Regions from separate parts of the Massilia sp. 05N420 genome, predicted to be linked through region 3. Evidence: predicted binding sites of a transcription regulator. Region 3 holds the regulator's gene; each other region holds the start of a gene.
The links. The regulator LexA, encoded in region 3, represses DNA repair genes until DNA is damaged. The targets are predictions, from matches to a motif close to ACTGTATNNNNATACAGT.
Positions count from the first base shown of each region.

Region 1: a site for LexA is predicted at 2,698-2,715, ahead of AC1DIX_RS20790 (ATP-dependent helicase). Genes of this name have one in related genera too.
Region 2: a site for LexA is predicted at 1,954-1,971, ahead of AC1DIX_RS07635 (putative DNA modification/repair radical SAM protein). Genes of this name have one in related genera too.
Region 4: a site for LexA is predicted at 2,235-2,252, ahead of AC1DIX_RS05555 (PA0069 family radical SAM protein). Genes of this name have one in related genera too.

Region 1 is NZ_JBFTMX010000037.1:21,350-26,261, reverse strand. It holds gene fghA (S-formylglutathione hydrolase) at 1-575, opposite strand, end outside; gene AC1DIX_RS20810 (chromate transporter) at 654-1,241, opposite strand; gene AC1DIX_RS20805 (chromate transporter) at 1,238-1,831, opposite strand; gene AC1DIX_RS20800 (hypothetical protein) at 1,886-2,062, opposite strand; gene AC1DIX_RS20795 (hypothetical protein) at 2,252-2,440, shown strand; gene AC1DIX_RS20790 (ATP-dependent helicase) at 2,742-4,847, shown strand.
Region 2 is NZ_JBFTMX010000009.1:74,097-79,008, forward strand. It holds gene AC1DIX_RS07625 (M16 family metallopeptidase) at 1-1,024, shown strand, start outside; gene AC1DIX_RS07630 (alpha/beta fold hydrolase) at 1,029-1,829, opposite strand; gene AC1DIX_RS07635 (putative DNA modification/repair radical SAM protein) at 1,984-3,213, shown strand; gene AC1DIX_RS07640 (UdgX family uracil-DNA binding protein) at 3,210-4,736, shown strand; gene AC1DIX_RS07645 (TraB/GumN family protein) at 4,864-4,912, shown strand, end outside.
Region 3 is NZ_JBFTMX010000042.1:57,661-62,572, forward strand. It holds gene AC1DIX_RS22375 (replicative DNA helicase) at 1-603, opposite strand, end outside; gene rplI (50S ribosomal protein L9) at 721-1,173, opposite strand; gene rpsR (30S ribosomal protein S18) at 1,207-1,497, opposite strand; gene priB (primosomal replication protein N) at 1,517-1,801, opposite strand; gene rpsF (30S ribosomal protein S6) at 1,835-2,218, opposite strand; gene lexA (transcriptional repressor LexA) at 2,502-3,143, shown strand; gene AC1DIX_RS22405 (tetratricopeptide repeat protein) at 3,249-4,013, opposite strand; gene AC1DIX_RS22410 (tetratricopeptide repeat protein) at 4,088-4,897, opposite strand.
Region 4 is NZ_JBFTMX010000006.1:152,275-157,186, reverse strand. It holds gene AC1DIX_RS05570 (efflux transporter outer membrane subunit) at 1-899, shown strand, start outside; gene AC1DIX_RS05565 (NADPH-dependent FMN reductase) at 928-1,551, shown strand; gene AC1DIX_RS05560 (tRNA-uridine aminocarboxypropyltransferase) at 1,589-2,209, shown strand; gene AC1DIX_RS05555 (PA0069 family radical SAM protein) at 2,320-3,531, shown strand; gene AC1DIX_RS05550 (AAA family ATPase) at 3,594-4,148, shown strand; gene AC1DIX_RS05545 (GGDEF domain-containing protein) at 4,562-4,912, shown strand, end outside.

The DNA.
Region 1 (4,912 bases), on a different contig from region 3:
CCGAAGGCCTTCTGGCCCCAGGGGCAGCGGGTCGGCGCGGCGATCGGCGCGAAGGCAGAGACCGAGCGGAACAGGTCCGGGTGGCGCAGCGCCAGGGTCAGGGCGCCGTGCCCGCCCATCGAGTGGCCGAAGATGCCGACCCGGCCCGCATCCGCCGGCAGGGTGGCCAGCACCAGTTGGCGCAGCTCGAGGATGTAGCTTTCCATGCGGTAGTGGCGGGCCCAGGGCTCGGCGCTGGCGTCGAGATAGAAGCCGGCGCCCACGCCGAAGTCCCAGCTGTCGGTCTCGCCGGGAACGCCGGCGCCGCGCGGACTGGTGTCGGGCGCGACCAGGATCACGCCGAGCTCGGCGGCGACGCGCTGGGCGCCGGCCTTAATCATGAAGGTTTCTTCGGTGCAGGTCAGCCCGGCCAGGTAGAACAGCACCGGCAGCTTCTTGCCTTCCGCTCCGGGCGGCAGGTAGACGGAAAAGCGCATCGGCAGGCCGATGGCGCTGGAGTCGTGCTGGTAGAAGCGCTGCACGCCGCCGAAGCAGGCGTGTTCGCTGAGTACATTGGCTTGGGCAAGATCGGTCATCGTCTTTCCATCGATAGGTGAACAATTGCATAAGTATGCCCGCTGCGCCGCCGTCTTGCAGTAGACATTGCAGCGAACTCAGACGATGCCGAGCGCGCCGAGCAGGGCGCCGGCCGCCAGCACCCACAACAGGTGCAGCCGGGTACGCCAGATCACCGCGCCGGCGGCGACGGAAAGCAGCCACAGCCGCCATTGTCCGCCGCCGGCCGAACTGCCGAGGATCCAGGCGGTCGACAGCAGCAGGGCGATCACCACCGGCGCCATGCCCTGCTTGAAGGCGCGCACGGCGCGCAGGTCGCGGTTGCGGTGGCCCCAGCGCGCCGCCGTGTAGGTGATGATGGTCGAGGGCGTCATGATGCCGACCATGCAGACCAGCACGCCGAACAGGGCGGCGCCGACGCTGCCGGCATTGATGCCGACGTGCCAGCCCATCAGGGCCACGAACAGCACGTTGGGGCCGGGCGCGGCCTGGGCCAGGGCGATCGCGGCATTGAACTGGTCCTGGGTCAGCCAGTGGTGCTGCTCGACCAGGAAGCGGTGCATCTCGGACGAGGTCGAGATCGCGCCGCCGATCGACATCGTCGACAGCAGCAGGAAGTGGCCGAACAGGTTCAGCCAGTCGGACCAGGCCAGCGCCAGGTGCAGGGTCTCGTGTGCCGGGCTCATGATGTCAGGCGGCGCCAGGTGAGGACGCAGCCGAGGCCGCCCAGGCCCAGCAGCACGTACAGCAGCGGGCATTTCAGCAGCGCCACCAGCACGAAGCCGAGGGCGGCGATGGCCACGCACCAGGACATCGGCAGCGGGCTGCGCTTGAGGGCCGCGGCCAGCCGCAGGCCGGCGACGCCGATCAGGCCGGCCGAGACGGCGGCCATGCCGCGCAGGGCGCCGGCCACCTGCGGGCTGTCGGCGAAGCGGTCGTGCAGCACCGCCAGGGTCAGCACCAGCACCAGCGGCAGGGCCAGCAGCCCGGCCAGGGCGGTCATGGCGCCGGGCAGGCCGAAATAGCGGCCGCCGATCATCAGCGACAGGTTGACCACGTTCGGGCCCGGCATGATCTGGGCGACGGCCCAGTCTTCGATGAATTCCTCCTGGGTCAGCCAGCGTTTGCGCTCGACGAGCTCGCGCTGGACGACGGCGAGCACGCCGCCGAAACCTTGCAAGGCCAGCAGCGTGAAGGAGATGAAGAGGTCGGACAGGGTTTGCGGGCGGGGCGGGGAGCCGGGCTCCCCCGGCAGCGGATGCGGCGAGGTGGTCATGCACCGATTATCGCGCTGCGTCCACCCTCCTGTCCATGTGGCAGTGGCTGGGTTTTAGCCGCCGCCGATGCCGCGCATCACGCGGCCGGATCCTTCGCATTCCGGGCAGATCTTGCCGTCGGTCAGCTTGCCACTGCCGCCGCAGGTCTCGCAAAGGTCCTCGCCCGCGCCCGGGGTGCCCGGTTCGGCTTCGTCGCCCGGTTTCAGGTCGGGATCGGGAGTCATGGTCATGGGGTCCTCGCTGGTGATGGTTGACGGGATCATTCTAGGCCGGGCGGCGCGGCGGCGGCGCACGCGGATGCGCTGCGCCGTCATCTGCGCGTAATATGCGGATGCGATATGTCCTCTTGACTTGCAATTAATCTGGCCGATACTGCATCTGCGGCAAGCGGCCTTGATTCCGATCAAACAGGAGATGCAATGGAGCAAACTAGCCTGACCCAGCGCCTGGATGCGCAGCGCAGCAGCGTCGTCGATCTCGGCGTAGCCTTGCAATCACGCGACGGCACGATCTCGGCCGTGGAATTCCTGCGCTCGCGGGACATCGATCCAGCGGTCATCGAAAGGGTGCTGGGCGAGCCGGAACGCCGCCGCCCGCCCTCCGCTTGAGTGTTTCTGGGGTGTCGTGGTTATGCACAAATTTTTCTGCAATGCATCTTGCAAAAATATTTGAATCGTGCGCCGCTTGACATCGTAAGCCCTTGATTTTGCGTGTTTCACATCCTGCACGCACAATGGGCAAATTGTTGGAAGCCGCATCATTCCTTGCTTCCCGCATGTCAAGGGGGTGCTTTTCCACATGGTTATTCACAGATTTTGTGGATATCTGAACAAGCCTGGCCAGCTTATGGGACTTGCCTAACTCTACTGGATAAATGTACAGTTCTGGCATCTCCAGACCTGTTGCATTATGCCCGATACCGCCGACCCCAGCGTTTCCGCACCCGCGCTGCATGATCCGCTGCCCGACCCCTATGCGTCCCTGAATCCGGAACAACGCGCGGCCGTCGAACACGACGTCGGCCTTACCATGCCGCGGCCGCTGCTGGTCGTCGCCGGCGCCGGCTCGGGAAAGACGAATACGCTGGCCCACCGCGTGGCCCGGCTGATCCAGTCCGGCGCAGATCCGCAGCGCATCATGTTGCTGACCTTTTCGCGGCGCGCCGCCAACGAGATGGCGCAGCGCGCCGGCGGTGTCCTGCAGCGCGTCTTCGGGACCTCGCCCCAGGCGGTGGCGGGCTTGCCCTGGGCCGGCACTTTCCACAGCATCGGTGCCCGCCTGCTGCGCGAGTACGCCGGCCGGACCGGGCTGGAGTCCTCCTTCACCATCCACGACCGCGGCGATTCCGAAGACCTGATGGGCATGGTGCGCCAGGATATTGGCCTCACCGGTGGCCAGAAGCGGTTTCCCTTGAAAGGCACCTGCCTGGCCATCTATTCGCGCGTGGTGAACAGCCAGGACGCGCTCGGCGAGGTGCTGCAGACGACCTTCCCCTGGTGCAGCGAATGGGAGGAGCAGCTGAAACGCCTGTTCGGCGCCTATGTCGACGCCAAGCAGGAGCAGAACGTGCTCGACTACGACGACCTGCTGCTGTTCTGGTCCGAGATGGCGTCCGACCCGGAACTCGGACCGGAGCTGGGCGCGCTGTTCGACCACGTGCTGGTCGACGAATACCAGGACACCAACCGCCTGCAGGCCGCCATCATCCAGGGCATGAAGCCGGACGGGCAGGGCGTGATGGTGGTCGGCGACGACGCCCAGGCCATCTATTCCTTCCGCGGGGCGACGGTGCGCAACATCCTCGACTTCCCGCAAGCCTTCTCGCAGCCGGCCCGCGTCATCACCCTCGACCGCAACTACCGCTCCACCCAGCCCATCCTGGATGCCTCGAACGCCGTTATCGCCGCCGCGCTGGAGCGGCATGCGAAGACGCTGTGGACGGATAAAGTGTCGACGGCGAAGCCGCAGCTGGTGCTGATTCCGGACGAGGCCGAGCAGGCGCGCTGGGTCTGCAACCGCGTGCTGGAACAGCGCGAAGCCGGCACCAGGCTGACCCAGCAGGCGGTGCTGTTCCGCGCCGCCAGCCACAGCGCCGCGCTGGAGCTGGAGCTGGTGCGCCGGAACATCCCCTTCGTGAAGTTCGGCGGCCTGAAATTCCTGGAAGCGGCCCATATCAAGGACATCCTCGCGGTGCTGCGCTTCGCCCAGAACCCGGCCGGACGCCTGGCCGGATTCCGCGTCGCCCAGCTGATCCCCGGCATCGGCCCGGCGAACGCGGCGCGGCTGCTGGATGCGGTAGGCGAGGCCGCCGATCCGCTGGCGGCCGTGGAAGCCTTCGAAGCGCCGGCGCGCGCCCAGGGCGACTGGGAAGCCTTCGTGGCCCTGTTCCGCAGCCTGCGGACGCCCGGGCTACGCTGGCCGATGGACATCGAACTGGTGCGCGGCTGGTACCAGCCCCACCTGGAGCGCCTGTACGACGACGCCCCGGTGCGCGCGGCCGATCTCGAGCAGCTGGTGGCGCTGGCCGGCGGCTACGGTTCGCGCGAGACCTTCCTGACCGAGCTGACCCTCGATCCGCCCGAAGCGACCAGCGACCGCGCCGGTCCGCCGCTGCTGGACGAGGATTACCTGATCCTGTCGACCATCCATTCGGCCAAGGGCCAGGAGTGGCAGTCGGTGCACGTGCTGAACGTGGTGGACGGCTGCATCCCCTCCGACATGGCCACCGGCAGCGGCGACGACATCGAGGAGGAGCGGCGCCTGTTGTATGTGGCCATGACGCGCGCCAGGGAGCAGTTGCACCTGGTGGTGCCGAACCGCTTCTTCATCAAGCAGCAGGCGCAGATGGGCGACCGGCATGTCTACGCCCAGCGAACCCGCTTCATCAGCCCGGCGATGCTGAAGCATTACGAGGAATGCGTGTGGGTGAACGGGGATACGCCGCACAGCCGCAAGCCGATGCCGGACGAAGTAAGGATGCTGGTGCGCGAGCGGGCGCGAAGCCGCTGGAAATGAGCTTGGAAATAATAGTTATCCCCCGTGTCCTACCCTTGTAGGAATTTGCCGCATAGCCATGTCCT
Region 2 (4,912 bases), on a different contig from region 3:
GCTGGCGCTGATGGCCGACGCCGCCCTCAACGCCACCTTCCCGCAGGACCAGGTCGAGCTGGCCAAGCAGCGCCGCCTGGCTCAGGTGGGGCAGGAGAAGGCCCAGCCGAGCGCCCTCGCGGTGCGCGTGATCCCGGGCATCCTGTACGGCGCGGGCCATGCCTACGGCCGTCCGGCTTCCGGTACCGAAGCCAGCACCCGGACCATCAGCCGCGACGACGTCGCGCGCTGGCATGACGCCTGGTTCCGTCCGGGCAGCGCGACCCTGGTCGTGGCCGGCGACACCACCCTCGAAAAGTTGATGCCGGCGCTGGAGTCGAGCTTCGGCAAATGGCAGGCCGGCGGCGCCCCCGCCAAGCAGGTGCCGAGCGTGCCGGCCACCGCGGGCAAGCGCATCTACCTGATCGACAAGCCGGAGGCGCCGCAGTCGACCATCGTCGCCGCCCACGTCTCGCTGCCGTCCGGCCAGCCGGACGAACTGGCGATCCAGGCCGTCATGCACGACTTCGGCGGCATGGCGACCTCGCGCCTGAACCGCAACCTGCGCCTCGACAAGCACTGGAGTTACGGCACCACCGCCCGCATGATCGACATGCGCGGCCAGCGCAGCTTCCTGACGATCGCGCCGGTGCAGACCGACAAGACGGTCGAGGCGATGCAGGAAGTGTCGAAGGAGATCCGCGACATCGCCGGCCAGCGTCCGATCGCCGGCGAGGAATTCGACAGCGTGATGCGCAACGTGACCTCGCGCCTGCCGGGCCGCTTCGCCACCCTGGATGCGCTCGAAGGCGCGGCCATCACCAGCATCAACCTCGGCCTGCCGGACGATTACTGGAACCGCTACGCCGGCGGCATGCGCTCGCTGAGCGACAAGCAGCTGGCCGGCGCCGGCGCGCGCTACGTGCATCCGGACGAAGTCGTGTGGCTCGTGATCGGCGACCTGCGCAAGGTCGAGCCGGGTATCCGCAAGCTGGGCTGGGGCGAGGTGACCGTGCTGGACGCGGACGGCAAGCCGGTCCGCTGAGCGCTCAGCCGAGCGTCCGCGCCAGGAAGGCATCGATCGCCCGGGAACTGGCGGTCGGCTCGCTGATGTGCGGACAGTGGCCTTCGTCGTCGATGACGTCCAGGCTGCTGTTCGGCAGGTGGCGCAGCAGGTAGTGGCCGACCTCGCGCGGGACGAGCGGATCGTCGCTGCATTCCAGGATCAGCGACGGCACGGTCGAACGAGCCAGGTCGGCGCGGTGGTCGGACAGGAAGGTCACGCGGGCGAAATGGCGGGCAATGCCCTGGTCGTTGCGCATGAAGCTGGCCACCAGCTCCGCGGTCAGCGCCGGCCGCTTCGCCCCGATCAGTATGGGCGCCATGCGCCGTGACCAGCTCGGGAAATCGTCGTCCATCGACGCCAGCAGGTTGTCCATATCCTCGCGGCTGAAGCCGCCCACATAATCGCCGTCGTTGATGTAGCAGGGCGACGGTCCCACCATGACTTGCGCAGCGAAGCGCTCCGGCGCCTTGATCGCCGCCAGCATGCCGATCGTGGCGCTGACCGAATGGCCGACGAAGACCACCGGCCCGGCCGCGCAGGCGGTCAGTATTTCCAGCAAATCGTCGGCATGGCCATGCAGGCTTCCATGCCTTGCTCGGTCATAGGCCGTGCGGTCGGAATCGCCGCTGCCGGTCAGGTCATACAGGATGGTGCGGAATCGCCCTTCATAGGCGGGGGCGAGGAAGCGCCACATGGTCTGGTCGCAGCCGAAGCCGTGGGCGAACACCAGGGTCGCGTGTCCGGCGCCGGCGACGTGGACGTTATTGCGGAATTGGACAGACATCAATAATCAGATTCGTCAAAAACAATTGCAAACTATCATAGTTTGATCATGTTGCAAACCGATGAAGACGCGCCCGTGGCAAGCGTGCGTCCACGCACCGCCGCACCGGCATGAACTGCGGTATACTGTTCATCCATACAGTATTTACTGCACAATGGAACTCAAAGACAAGCTCGAGATCCTGGCCGATGCCGCCAAATACGACGCCTCCTGCGCCAGCAGCGGCGCGCCCAAGCGGGATTCGGCCGACAAGGACGGCCTGGGCGCCACCAACGGCATGGGTATCTGCCACAGCTACACGCCGGACGGACGCTGCGTATCGCTGCTGAAGATCCTGCTGACCAACTTCTGCATCTACGACTGCCAGTATTGCGTGAATCGCCGCAGCTCGAACGTGCCGCGGGCCCGCTTCGCGGTCGACGAAGTGGTCAAGCTGACCCAGGATTTTTACCTCCGCAATTACATCGACGGGCTGTTCCTCAGCTCGGGCATCATCCAGTCCAGCGATTACACGATGGAGCAGCTGGTCGAGGTCGCGCGGCGTCTGCGCGAGGAGCACAAGTTCCGCGGCTACATCCACCTGAAGACGATTCCGGATGCCGACCCGCGCCTGATCGAGCTGGCCGGCAAGTACGCCGACCGGCTGTCGGTCAACATCGAGCTGCCGACCCAGGACAGCGTCTCCCGCCTGGCGCCGGAAAAGAACGTCCACACGATCAAGCTGGCGATGGGCGCCATCCGCACCAGGCTCGACGAGAAGGACGAGCACCCGAAGGCGCCAGTCTTCGCGCCGGCCGGGCAGAGCACCCAGATGATCGTCGGCGCCGACGCCAGCGACGACCAGACCATCCTGAACACGGCCCAGACCCTGTACGGCAGCTACAAGCTCAAGCGGGTCTACTACTCGGCCTTCAGCCCGATCCCGCAGAGCCCGTCCAGCGTGCCGTCCGCGCCGCCGCCGCTGTTGCGCGAGCACCGCCTCTACCAGGCCGATTTCCTGTTGCGCGGCTATGGCTTCACGGCCGGCGAACTGATGCCGCAGGCGGGCAACCTGGCGCTCGACATCGACCCCAAGCTGGCCTGGGCGCTCGGCAACCGCGAGCACTTCCCGCTCGACCTGAACCGCGCCGACGAAGCCATGATCGCGCGCGTACCCGGCATCGGCCTGCGTTCGGCCAAACGGCTCATCGACCTGCGCCGCCTGCGCCGGATCCGCTGGGAGGATCTGTCGCGCCTGCGCTGCAGCCTGAAGAAGCTGGCGCCCTTCGTGGTCACCGCCGACTACAAGCCGGCGCAAGACGCGGCCTCCTCCGAACTGCTGCGGCGGAACATGGCCGACGCTCCGCAGCAGATGAAGCTGTGGCCGGAGCTGCAGGCGGCATGAGCGCGATCGACCGACAGCGTGCGGGCCAGCCGCTGCTGGTCGAGACCTTCGCCGAATGGCGCGAGGCGGCGCGCGAGCTGCTGGTCCACGACGTGCCGCCGGAGCTGCTAACCTGGAGCACGCCCTACGCCGGCGGCGACCTGTTCTCGGGTGCGCCGCCCACGGCCGAGCAGCCGCATAATCCTTCCGACTTGCCGCCGCCCGCATCGGACCAAGCGCGCCACGGACCGGCACACGGGCCGAAACACGGCGCGCCGAGCATTCCGCGCTCGCTGATGGACATGCTGCAAAGCGCCGCCTGCTGCCGCGTGCCGGACCGCTGGGCCTTTCTCTATCGCGTGATCTGGCGCTGGCAGCAGGGCGAGCACGAGGTGCAGTCGCCGGCCGACGAAGACGGCGCGCGCCTGCATGCGATGGTGAAGGCGGTGCACCGCGAGGAACACGACATGCATGCCTATATCCGATTCCGCGAACGTCCGCCTGACGCCGGGCCGCCGCGCTTCGTCGCCTGGTACGAGCCGCGCCACGACGTGCTTCCCCAGGTCGCCGAGCATTTTATTTCCCGCATGGGCAAGGTCAGCTGGATGATCGCCACGCCCGAGGCCAGCGTGCTGTGGGATGGCCAGACCCTGCACAATACCGGCCCGCTGGTGAAGAACTCCGACGACCTCGAAGACACAGGGGAAGCCTTGTGGCTGACCTACTACCGCAGCGTGTTCAATCCGGCGCGCCTGAACGTCGAGGTGATGCGCCAGCACATCACTTCGGACCGCTGGAAAAATTTGCCAGAAGGCAAAATCGTGCCGCATATGATTTCCGAGGCAGCGATGGGCGCGCGCAAGATCGGCCAGTACGAGGCGGTGGGCCAGCGCAAGGGCACGACCATCCCGATCGCCCCCGAGGATGCCCAGCCGGAGCGCCAGCAGCCTTCCAAGCTGGACGAATGCCGGCGCTGCGAGTTGTGGCAGTTCGCCACCCAGGCCGTCGGCGGCGAAGGGCCGAAGAAGGCGAAGATCATGTTCGTCGGCGAGCAGCCGGGCGACCAGGAGGACCTGGCCGGCCAGCCTTTCGTCGGGCCCGCCGGCAAGCTGCTCGACCGCGTGTGCGAGGCGGCCGGCGTCGACCGCGAGACCATTTACGTGACCAACGCCGTCAAGCACTTCAAGTGGGAACCGCGCGGCAAGCGGCGCCTCCATAAGACCCCGGCGCAGAAGGAAATCGAGGCTTGCCACTACTGGCTCGACAAGGAACTGGCCCACGTAAAACCTACCGTGATCGTGGCGCTGGGCGCGACCGCCCTGAAGTCGGTCATGCGCAGCGCCAACGTGACGCTGAAGAACGCGATGGGCAAGCCGGTCTTCCACGAAGGCCACTGGATCGTCACCACCTATCACCCCTCCTACGTGCTGCGGGTGCCGGGCGAGGACGCCAAGCGCGACGCCTTCCAGGCCATGGTGGAGGGCTTGAAGCTGGCCCACGGCCTGCTGGACCGGCAGCCGGAAGAGCCGCCCGCTGCCGACTGACAGATATGCATGCTTTGTGACAAGCTGTTACGCGAGTAGCCCTCTTGATGCCAGTTAGTTAAGCTTTGGCAACACAACAATAAGGGGGTCTCCGATGCTTGCCGCACGCTTTGCCTGTGTCTTGTCCATGAGCCTGCTCGGCGCCGCCGCGCTGGCGCAGACCGATCCGCCGCCCG
Region 3 (4,912 bases):
GATGAAGCCGGTCGGGACGCCGGTGATCTCGCCCTGGTTTTCGCGCGAGTAGAGTTCGTCGATGCGCTCGACCACCTGGGTCAGCAGCGGCTGCACAGGCAGCCAGCCCTGGGCGCCGCGGGCGCCCTGCTCGGCGATCGCGAAGATGCGCGATTCGGCTTCGTCGAGGATCTGCTTGACCTCGGCGCCCTGGGGATTGAAGGCCTTGGCCGAGACTTCGTCGGCGACGGTGATGAGCTGGCGCAGCACGCCGCGGTCGCGGACGATCTCGGCGTAACGGCGGATGTTGGCAGCGGATGGCGTATTTTGCGCCATCGCATTGAGGTACTGCAGCCCGCCCACTTCCTCGGCCTTGCCGAGCTGGACGAGCGATTCATACACGGTGATCACGTCGGCAGGTTTGCCAGCATTGATCAGGCGGACCATCTGTTCGAAGATGATCCGGTGGTCGTAGCGGTAAAAGTCCTCCGCATGCATGAAATCGGCAATGCGGTCCCACGCCGCGTTATCGCGCAGCAGGCCGCCGATGACGGACTGTTCTGCTTCGATGGAATGCGGGGGAATGCGGAGCGACTCGATCTGCGGGTCTGCTGGGGTGTTCATGGCCGACATTATACCTTTTCCGCATCGCCGGCTGAAATGATTGGTGATTTTCCAAGCATAAAAAAAGCCGGGCAAGCCCGGCTTTTTTCATTCCTGCAACAGATGTTGCTGGATTATTTAGGCAGCTTCGCCCACGACTGCAACGGTCACGTCGACGACGACGTCGGTGTGCAGTGCGACGGCAACCGGGTGCTCGCCGGTGGTCTTCAGCGGGCCGGTCGGCATGCGCACGTTGGCCTTTTCGACGGCGAAACCTTGCTTGCTCAGGGCTTCAGCGATGTCGAAGTTGGTCACGGAACCGAACAGACGGCCGTCCACGCCAGCTTTCTGGGCGATGGTGATGGTCATACCGTTCAGCTTGTCGCCCTGGCCTTGAGCGGCTGCCAGTTTCTCGGCGGCTGCTTTTTCCAGTTCGGCGCGCTTGACTTCGAACTCGGCCACGGCCGATTCGGTTGCACGGCGGGCTTTCTTTTGCGGAATCAGGAAGTTACGTGCGTAACCGTCCTTGACCTTGACGAYGTCGCCCAGGTTGCCGACGTTGACGACTTTTTCCAGCAGGATGACTTGCATATTATTCTCCAGTATACGTGTCGTGACCGACGATTAAGCGTTGTGCAGGTCGGTGTACGGCAGCAGGGCCAGGTAGCGGGCGCGCTTGATGGCGGTGTCCACTTGGCGCTGGTAGTGCGCCTTGGTACCGGTCAGGCGTGCCGGCATGATCTTGCCGTTTTCCTGGACGAAATCCTTCAGGGTGTCGACGTCTTTGTAGTCAACCTGTTCCACGCCTGCAGCGGTGAAGCGGCAGAACTTCTTGCGCTTGAACAGCGGGTTCTGCTGTTTACGCTTCAGTTTTTCCTTGGCTTTGTTTTTGTCGAACTTTTTACCGAATGCCATTTTAGGCTCCTGTATCTATCTAAATGAAATCAATGATGTGAAACACCAGGGCTTTGCTGTTGCGGTTCTTCCTGGCCATGAACCCTCGAAACTCGTAGACGGCACCGAGTTCGGCGTCGGCAAATCGCTTCGAAACATCGCCCGCGGCCAGCGCGGTGATCTCGAATTCGACCTGCCTGGCAATCCCTGCTTCCACCTGCTGCGATCCATGTTGCAGGATGCCGCTGACGATGGGGATACCGGCCGGGGTGTAGCGCAGGGCATCGCGTTCCGCGATGCTTGCGACCAGCAACAGCTCGTTCACTGCCCTTGCGCGCTTCTTTCTTAAGATTAAGAATTAAGCGGCTGCGGCCGGAGCAGCTGCCTGCTCGGCGCGATGGCTCTTGGCTGCGTCTTCGCGCTGCACCGATTTCATCATCGGCGACGGCGCGGTTTCGGCCTTCTTCATCTTGACGGTCAGGTGACGCAGCACGGCATCATTGAATTTGAATGCGGTTTCCAGCTCGACCAGGGTCTCGTTGTCGCACTCGATGTTCATGCAGATGTAGTGTGCCTTCGGCAGCTTCTGGATCTGGTAAGCCATTTGACGGCGGCCCCAGTCTTCGACGCGGTGGATGTTACCGCCGCGCGAGGTGACCGTGGTCTTGTAGCGCTCGATCATCGCCGGAACCTGCTCGCTCTGGTCCGGGTGGACGATAAACACGATTTCATAATGACGCATGCAACACTCCTTAAGGACGTTTAAACAAATGCCCACCTCGGCGTCAAGACGAGTGTGGGAAGGGAAAGCCCGACATTATAACCGCAAAAACGTCAAGAGCTCAATCGCCATTTCGAGGCCGCGTTGGCGGCCCGGCTTGCCTACCGAGCATCGGCTGTGCCCGGCAGGCAAAAAAAACCGGCAAATCGCACGGATTCCCCTTGCGCCCGGCGCAATACTGTACAAAAATACAGGGTATCGGGTTCGCCCCGCACTACCGCTCACCTACGAATTAATCTTTGACATGCTCAAGCTCACCGCACGGCAAGAACAGATCCTCAACCTGATCAAGGAAGCGATCGACAACACCGGTTTCCCGCCGACCCGCGCCGAAATCGCGCAGGAGCTGGGCTTCCGCTCGGCCAATGCGGCCGAGGAACACCTGCAGGCCCTGGCGCGCAAGGGCGCGATCGAAATCTCCCCCGGCACCTCGCGCGGCATCCGCCTGGTCGGCGCCGCAGCCGAACCCGCTCCGGTACCGGCAGTCCCGGCTGCCCTGCTGATGTCGCTGCCGCTGGTCGGCCGCGTCGCCGCCGGTTCGCCGATCCTGGCCCAGGAACATGTCGAGGCCACCTACTCGGTCGACCCGGCCATGTTTTCGAGCAAGCCCGACTTCCTGCTGAAGGTCAAGGGCTGGTCGATGCGCGACGCCGGCATCTGCGACGGCGACTTCCTGGCCGTCAAGAAAGTGGATTCGGCAAAGAACGGCCAGATCGTAGTCGCCCGCATCGGCGACGAAGTCACCGTCAAGCGCTACCGCAAGAGCGGCGGCACCATCGAACTGCTGCCGGAAAACCCGGACTTCTCCGTCATCACGGTCGATCCGCACACCGACGAGTTCGCGCTCGAAGGACTGGCCGTCGGCCTGCTGCGCTCTTGGCACTGAGCTGGCACTAAGCCGGCACCGAGCCGGCACTAATTTTTGCCACTTGGCAAAATAAACGCCCCGCCCGGCTTGCGCCTGCGGGGCGTTTCTCATTCGGCGGACGGCTTACTTCGTGCCTGCGCCGTTATAGTTGTTCTTGCGCGCTTCCAGGTCCTTCTCGCGTTCGGGCGTCGGCCCGCTCTTGACGATCTCGTTGTGCTGGCTGACATAGGCGTCGGTGGCGTCGCGCCAGACCGTGAAGTCGGCCACGACCATCTTGGCGCTGATCCTGGCGTCTTCCGACAGCCCCTCCTGCACCGCGTCCAGGTGCTTGCTTGCCGTCTCGTATTCGGCCTTGGTCATCAGTTTACGGACGTCCTCGGGAATACGCTTGCTCAGCGGGGTGACCGCATTCAGGTGCTCGGCATAGCGGTTGTAGCAATCCTGCCAGGTCTTCATCTTCGCGCTGTAGCGGTCGATCTCCTCGGTCTGGCGCGACACCGCCGGGAAGCGCGGCGCCGGGCAGCGGTACTCGTCGGTACGGACATCCGAGCCGTCGTATTTCGTCATCCAGTAGTCGATGTCGGCGCGGCGGAGCTCGCGCTGCTTCATCATCTCGAGCGAGGCGATGGCGACGGCATTGCCTTTGGCCGCCGCCTTGCGGAACCAGGCGGTGGCCTTGTCCATGTCGATGGCGCCGGCTTCGCCGTAAAAATACATTTCGCCCAGGTGCTGCTGGGCCGTGACGTTGCCGGCATTGGCCAGCCTGGTGTACTTCTGCAGGGCTTCTGGATAGGCCTTCTTGGCGAACAGGGCGTCGGCATCGGCCAGCTCGTCGGCACGGACGGTGCCGGCCGCCAGCAATGCGACGCATAACAGGAGAGTCTTCATGGAAAAGAGCTGTGAAGCAGGGCTGTGAAAAAGAAATTTATCATACCCCCACAGCCCTGCCAGCTCAACAATCCTTACTTGTTGCCGCCCCACGAGCGCTGCGGACGCGGCGCCTGCTCCCCCATTTTACGCAGGTAGGAATCATTGGCTTCCCGTGCGTGCTGTTGCTCGTCGTTATGGCGGCGCTTGTCGTCCTCGGTCCTGGCGTTCGCCTCGTTGACAAACTTTTCGGTGGCCGCGTACCAGGCGTCACGGTCGCCGGCAAAGGCCAGCGCCTCGGCCTGGCGGCGCATGGCGGCGCCCGTCAGGGCATCGTTGACGCGGCCGGCCGCCTGCTCGGCCTCACGCGGACTCATCAACTTGAAGACGTCGGGCGGGATACGTTTGCCGCCTTGCGGCGCCTGCTTCACGTTGGCGACGAAATCGTTGTGGCAGGTTTCCCACTGGGCGATCTCGGCCTGGATGCGGTTGATTTCCTCATTGGTCCTGGAGACCACCGGAAGCTTCGGTATCGGGCAGGCAAACTTGCCCGATACCAGCTCCTCGCCCTTGTAGCCGCCGGTCCAGTAAGCCAGGTCGGCGGCGCGCTCCTCGCGCTGCTTCAGGATCGCCAAGGTCTCCTTCGCGCCGCCATGCCCGCCGGTGGCGGCCTTCTGCAGCCAGGCCTGCGACTTGCCCAGGTCGGGCGCGGTGCCGTTGCCATGCCAGTACATCTCGCCCAGGCGGAACTGCGCTTCGGCATTGCCGGCGTTCGCCAGCTTCGTCAAGATCGGCAAGGCCTTGTCGTATTCCTTCGCGCGCAAGGACTTTTCGGCATCGCCCAGATCGTCGGCCCGCGCCATCCCGGCGGCCAGCATCAGCACCGCAAATGCAAGTCGTTTCATCGTCGCTCCCGATAC
Region 4 (4,912 bases), on a different contig from region 3:
TGTCGGTGGCGGCCAGCACCGCGTCCGGCTACCTGAACCTGCGCGGCCTGGACGCCCAGCTGGCGCTGGCGCGCCAGACCCTGGCCTCGCGCGAGCAGTCGCTGGCGCTGGCGAAGCGTCAGTTCGAGGTCGGCTACAGCTCGCGCCTGGAGCTGTCCCAGGCCGAGGCCGAGTACCGCGCCACGGCCGCCGTGGTGCCCCAGCTGGAACGCTCGATCACCCAGCAGGAGAATGCCCTGGCCCTGCTGGCCGGCGCCAATCCGGGACCGGTGGCGCGCGGCGCCGGCCTGGTCGGGCTGCGGGCGCCGGGCATCGCGCCGGGCCTGCCGTCCGAACTGCTGCGCCGCCGGCCCGACATCGCCCAGGCGGAAGCGGCCATCGCCGCCGCCGACGCCAGCCTGGCCGCCGCCCGCGACCAGATGCTGCCCTCGCTGCGCCTGACGGCATCGGTCGGCGGCTATGCGCACACGCTGCCCGACCTGCTGGGCGCCGGCACCACCTTGTGGAGCGTGGGCGGCAGCGTGCTGGCGCCGCTGTTCGACGCCGGCCGCCTGCGCGCCCAGGCCGAGATCTCGGCCTCGCTGCGCGACCGCGCCGTGTTCGCCTACAAATCGGTGGTGCGCAACGCCTTCGCCGAGACCGAGAATGCGCTGACGGCCGTGCAGCGCCTGCGCGAGCAGCTCGACCAGACCGAGGCGCGCCGGGTTGCCACCGCCGAGGCCCTGCGCATCGCCCACAACCGCTACCGCAACGGCTACTCCTCCTACCTGGAAGAGCTGGACGCCCAGCGCAACGCCTTCAGCGCCGAAACCGCCGTGCTGCAGCTGCGCGCCAGCTGGCTGGCGGCGCACGTGGACCTGTACCGGGCGCTGGGGGGAGGCTGGCGCGTGGCACCATGAATCACCAATCGCATGGATGGAGGGGAGCATGATCAATGTGGGAATCATCGTGGGCAGCACCCGCCCCGGACGCAAGGCGCCCGACGTGGCGCGCTGGGTGATGGAATGCGCGGCCGCGCGCGGCGACGCCGCCTTCGAACTGGTCGACATCGCGGACTTCGACCTGCCGCTGCTGGACGAGCCGGTGCCGCCGTCGATGGGCCAGTATTCGCAGCCGCATACGAAGGCCTGGGCGGCGAAGATCGCCGGGTTCGACGGCTTCGTGTTCGTCACGCCGGAGTACAACCATGGGACGTCCGGCGCGCTGAAGAACGCCATCGACTATCTGTACAAGGAGTGGAACAACAAGGCGGCCGGCTTCGTCGGCTACGGCAGCGCGGGCGGCGCGCGCGCGATCGAGAACCTGCGCCTGGTGATGGGCGAGCTGATGGTGGCCGACGTGCGCGCCCAGGTGATGCTGTCGCTGTTCACCGACTTCGAGAATTTCACCACCTTCAACCCGGCCGAACACCACGAGCGCGCGGTCGAGACCATGCTCGACCAGGTGGTGCGGTGGAGCGGGGCGCTCAAGCCCCTGCGCAAGGACGATCCCCCGGTGCCGGAGCCGGACAATATGCCGCCGCGCGGGGAGCGGGTGGGCGGCAGTTTTTGATGTTTCGTCCGCCGGGCGGAGAGTACAATCGCCGCCCATGACATCTTCAGCTTCCCGGCGCGCCACCTGCGCCGCCTGCCTGCGCGCGCGGAGCGCCTGCATCTGCGGCTTCGCGGTGCCGCTCGCCAGCCGTGTCGAGCTGCTGGTCCTGCAACATCCGCTCGAGGTGCATCACGCCAAGAACAGCGCGCGGCTGCTGCACCTGTCCCTGCCGTCGAGCCGGCTGCTGGTCGGCGAGGCGTTTGCCGCCGCCGAGCTGGACGCGGGCCTGCATGCGGACGGACGCAGGCCGCTGCTGTTGTACCCGCACACCCCCGGCGAAGCCGCGCTCGGCCTGCCGGCGCCGCCGCCGCTCGATCCTGCCGGCTTGGCGCAGCCGGAGGCGCTGCGCCTGGTGCTGCTCGACGCCACCTGGCGCAAGAGTCGCAAGATGCTCTACCTGAACCCTGCGCTGCAGTGCCTGCCGCGCCTGGCTCTGCAGGAACTGCCGCCTTCGGCTTATCGGATTCGCAAGGCCCATGCGCCGGACCAGCTGTCGTCGCTGGAAGCGGCCGTGCATGCGCTGTCCCGCCTCGAAAACCGGCCTGAACACTACACTTCGTTGCTCGACGGATTCGATCGGTTTGTGGAACAACAATCCCGTCTATTTCGCGCTTGAACCAACAATAAAGCAGGTGTACGATACTGTATATCCATACAGTACTCGGGAGCGCCATAGTGAATCGCCAACAAGCTTGGGCAGAAGACGTGGAATTGCAAGGCCAGGTCATGATCCCCCCGCGGCCGCTCACGCCGCACAAGGGCCGTGGCGCCGTGTCGAACCTCCAGGGCCGTTACGAAGTCCACGGCCGCGAGCGTTTCGACGACGGCTGGACGGTCCCGGGGCTGAAGGATGAAGGACCGGCCGCGCCGAAGACCATTGTCACGGATGAGTTTGCCAAAACCATCCTGACCCGCAATGCATCGCCGGACATTCCCTTCAATGTCTCGCTGAATCCCTACCGGGGATGCGAGCACGGCTGCATCTATTGCTTTGCACGTCCCTCGCACAGCTATCTCGGCCTGTCGCCCGGCCTCGACTTCGAAAGCCGCATCTTCGCCAAGGTGAATGCGGCCGACCTGCTGCGCCGCGAACTGGCCCGCCCCGGCTATGTGCCCGAAAGCATCGCCATCGGCGTCAACACGGATGCCTATCAGCCTTGCGAACGCGAACGCGGCATCACGCGCGAAGTGCTGCAGGTGCTGGCCGAGTGCAAGCACCCCTATGGCCTGATCACCAAGTCGGCGCTGATCGAGCGCGACATCGACCTGATCGCGCCGATGGCGGAGAAGGGCCTGGCGGCCGCCGCGATCACGCTCACGACCCTGGACGGCGAGATCGCGCGCACCCTCGAGCCGCGCGCGGCCGCGCCGGCACGCCGCCTGCGCGCGATCCGCACGCTCACCGAAGCCGGCATCCCGGTCAGCGTCAGCGTGGCGCCCATCATTCCCTTCATCACGGAACCGGAGATCGAGCGCATCCTCGAGGCCGCCAGGGACGCCGGCGCGGTCGGCGCGCACTACGTCGTGCTACGCATGCCGTGGGAAGTCAACCCGCTGTTTCATCAATGGTTGTACGCTCATTTTCCAGACCGGGCTCAACGCGTCCTGAATCGCATGAAAGATATGCGCGGCGGCAAGGAATACGATAGCGATTTCGGCAAGCGCATGACGGGCGAAGGCGTGTGGGCCGACCTGATCCGCCAGCYCTTCACCAAGGCGGTCAAGCGGCTCGGCATGGACGGCTTCAATGGCCGCTTCAGCAAGATGGACGGCACGCAGTTCCGCCGCCCGCTGGTGGTGCCCTCGGCCGCGGCCTGCCAGCGCCGCGACGAGGACGTCACCCAGCTCGACCTGTTCGGCGGCGTGCCGGCGGCCGAGGCGGGCGGCAAGCCGCAGGGCGGGAAGGCCAAGGCGAGCCCGCAGATGGACCTGTTTTGAGTTAGGATGGCGCCTCGCATCTTTCTGGGATGCAAGTAATTCATTACGATCACGGGATTCATATGGAAGAGCAGGGCAGCGCAGCAGGCCGGATCAGGCGGGTGGTGTTTGTCGGTGCGGAATCGACCGGCAAATCGACCTTGTGCGAATACCTGGCGCGCCAGTACGGCAGCGTGGCCGTGCCCGAGATCGGCCGCTACATCTGGGAAGACAAGGAAGGCCAGCTGGATGCCGGCGATTATGTCGACATCGCCCTGCGCCACCGCGAGGCCGAGGACGAGCAGATGCCCTACGCCAGGCGCTACCTGTTCGTCGACACGAATGCCCTGACTACCTTGCTGCTGGGCCTGGAATTCGGCCAGGTCGGCAAGCCGGTCCCGCCCGAGCTGCTGCGCTGCGCCGACGAATGCCGCGAGCGCTATGCGCATACCTTCGTCTGTGCCGACGACATCCCCTATGAGGAGCAGGCCGCGCGCGAGAACGAAGCCTGGCGCGGGCGCATCCACCAGCTCGTCCTGGAGGACCTGGAGGCGCGCGGCATTCCGTATACCCTGGTGAGCGGCAGCGTCGAGGAACGCGCGCTGCAGGTACGCCGGGTGATCGAGGGCGTGGTCTGACTGCGGGCCGCTGTAAACGAACAAATCCGCCCGAGGGCGGATTTGCTTTATTGGCGTGTCAACTTATTTCTTCACGCATTCCATACTTACGATGCCATCGCGAATTTCAACTTTGATGTTCCTGTTGACGCTGTTTCGAGCGTCATCCATGGACTGAATTGTGTTGTTCGCGGCTTCGCAGGAGTCCTTGGACGTGAACTCCTGCATAAAACGCCACCGTACACAACAGGACGATAGCTATCCTGAATGCCAAGCTTGCGTGATCGCATCAGGCACGAGGACCAAGCAGAGTGTTGTTGCACCGTCATTCGGAATGCATATTTGATAAAAAAAGTTTCCCTTTTTATACAATTTTTCTCAGGATCCTTGTATGTTTGTGTTGCTGATGCATTCCGATACACAGACCAGGTCCCATGCCAAGCAACGTCCCGCTCTACAAATACCGTGCGCTGTTGTTGTCGCAGAGTTTCTTCATCAAGGACAACGCTGCCGAGTTGCGGCTCCACGCCCACAAATATGACTTCGACATGGCTTTCTTCAGCGAAGTCAGCGAGTTCGTGGCGGCGGTGGAGGGCGATGCCGGCAACGGCCTGTTCGTGATCGATCTCGATGCCCTGCACAATATGCAGGCCGACATGCAGGACAGCCGCAAGACCCTGATGCTGGGCGAGCTGCTGCAGCGCCTGCCGCCGGGGCGCGAATACGTCTACCTGCAGAGCTCGCGCCAGGGCGGGCGCTACCTGCTGCAGCAGAAACTGGTCGAC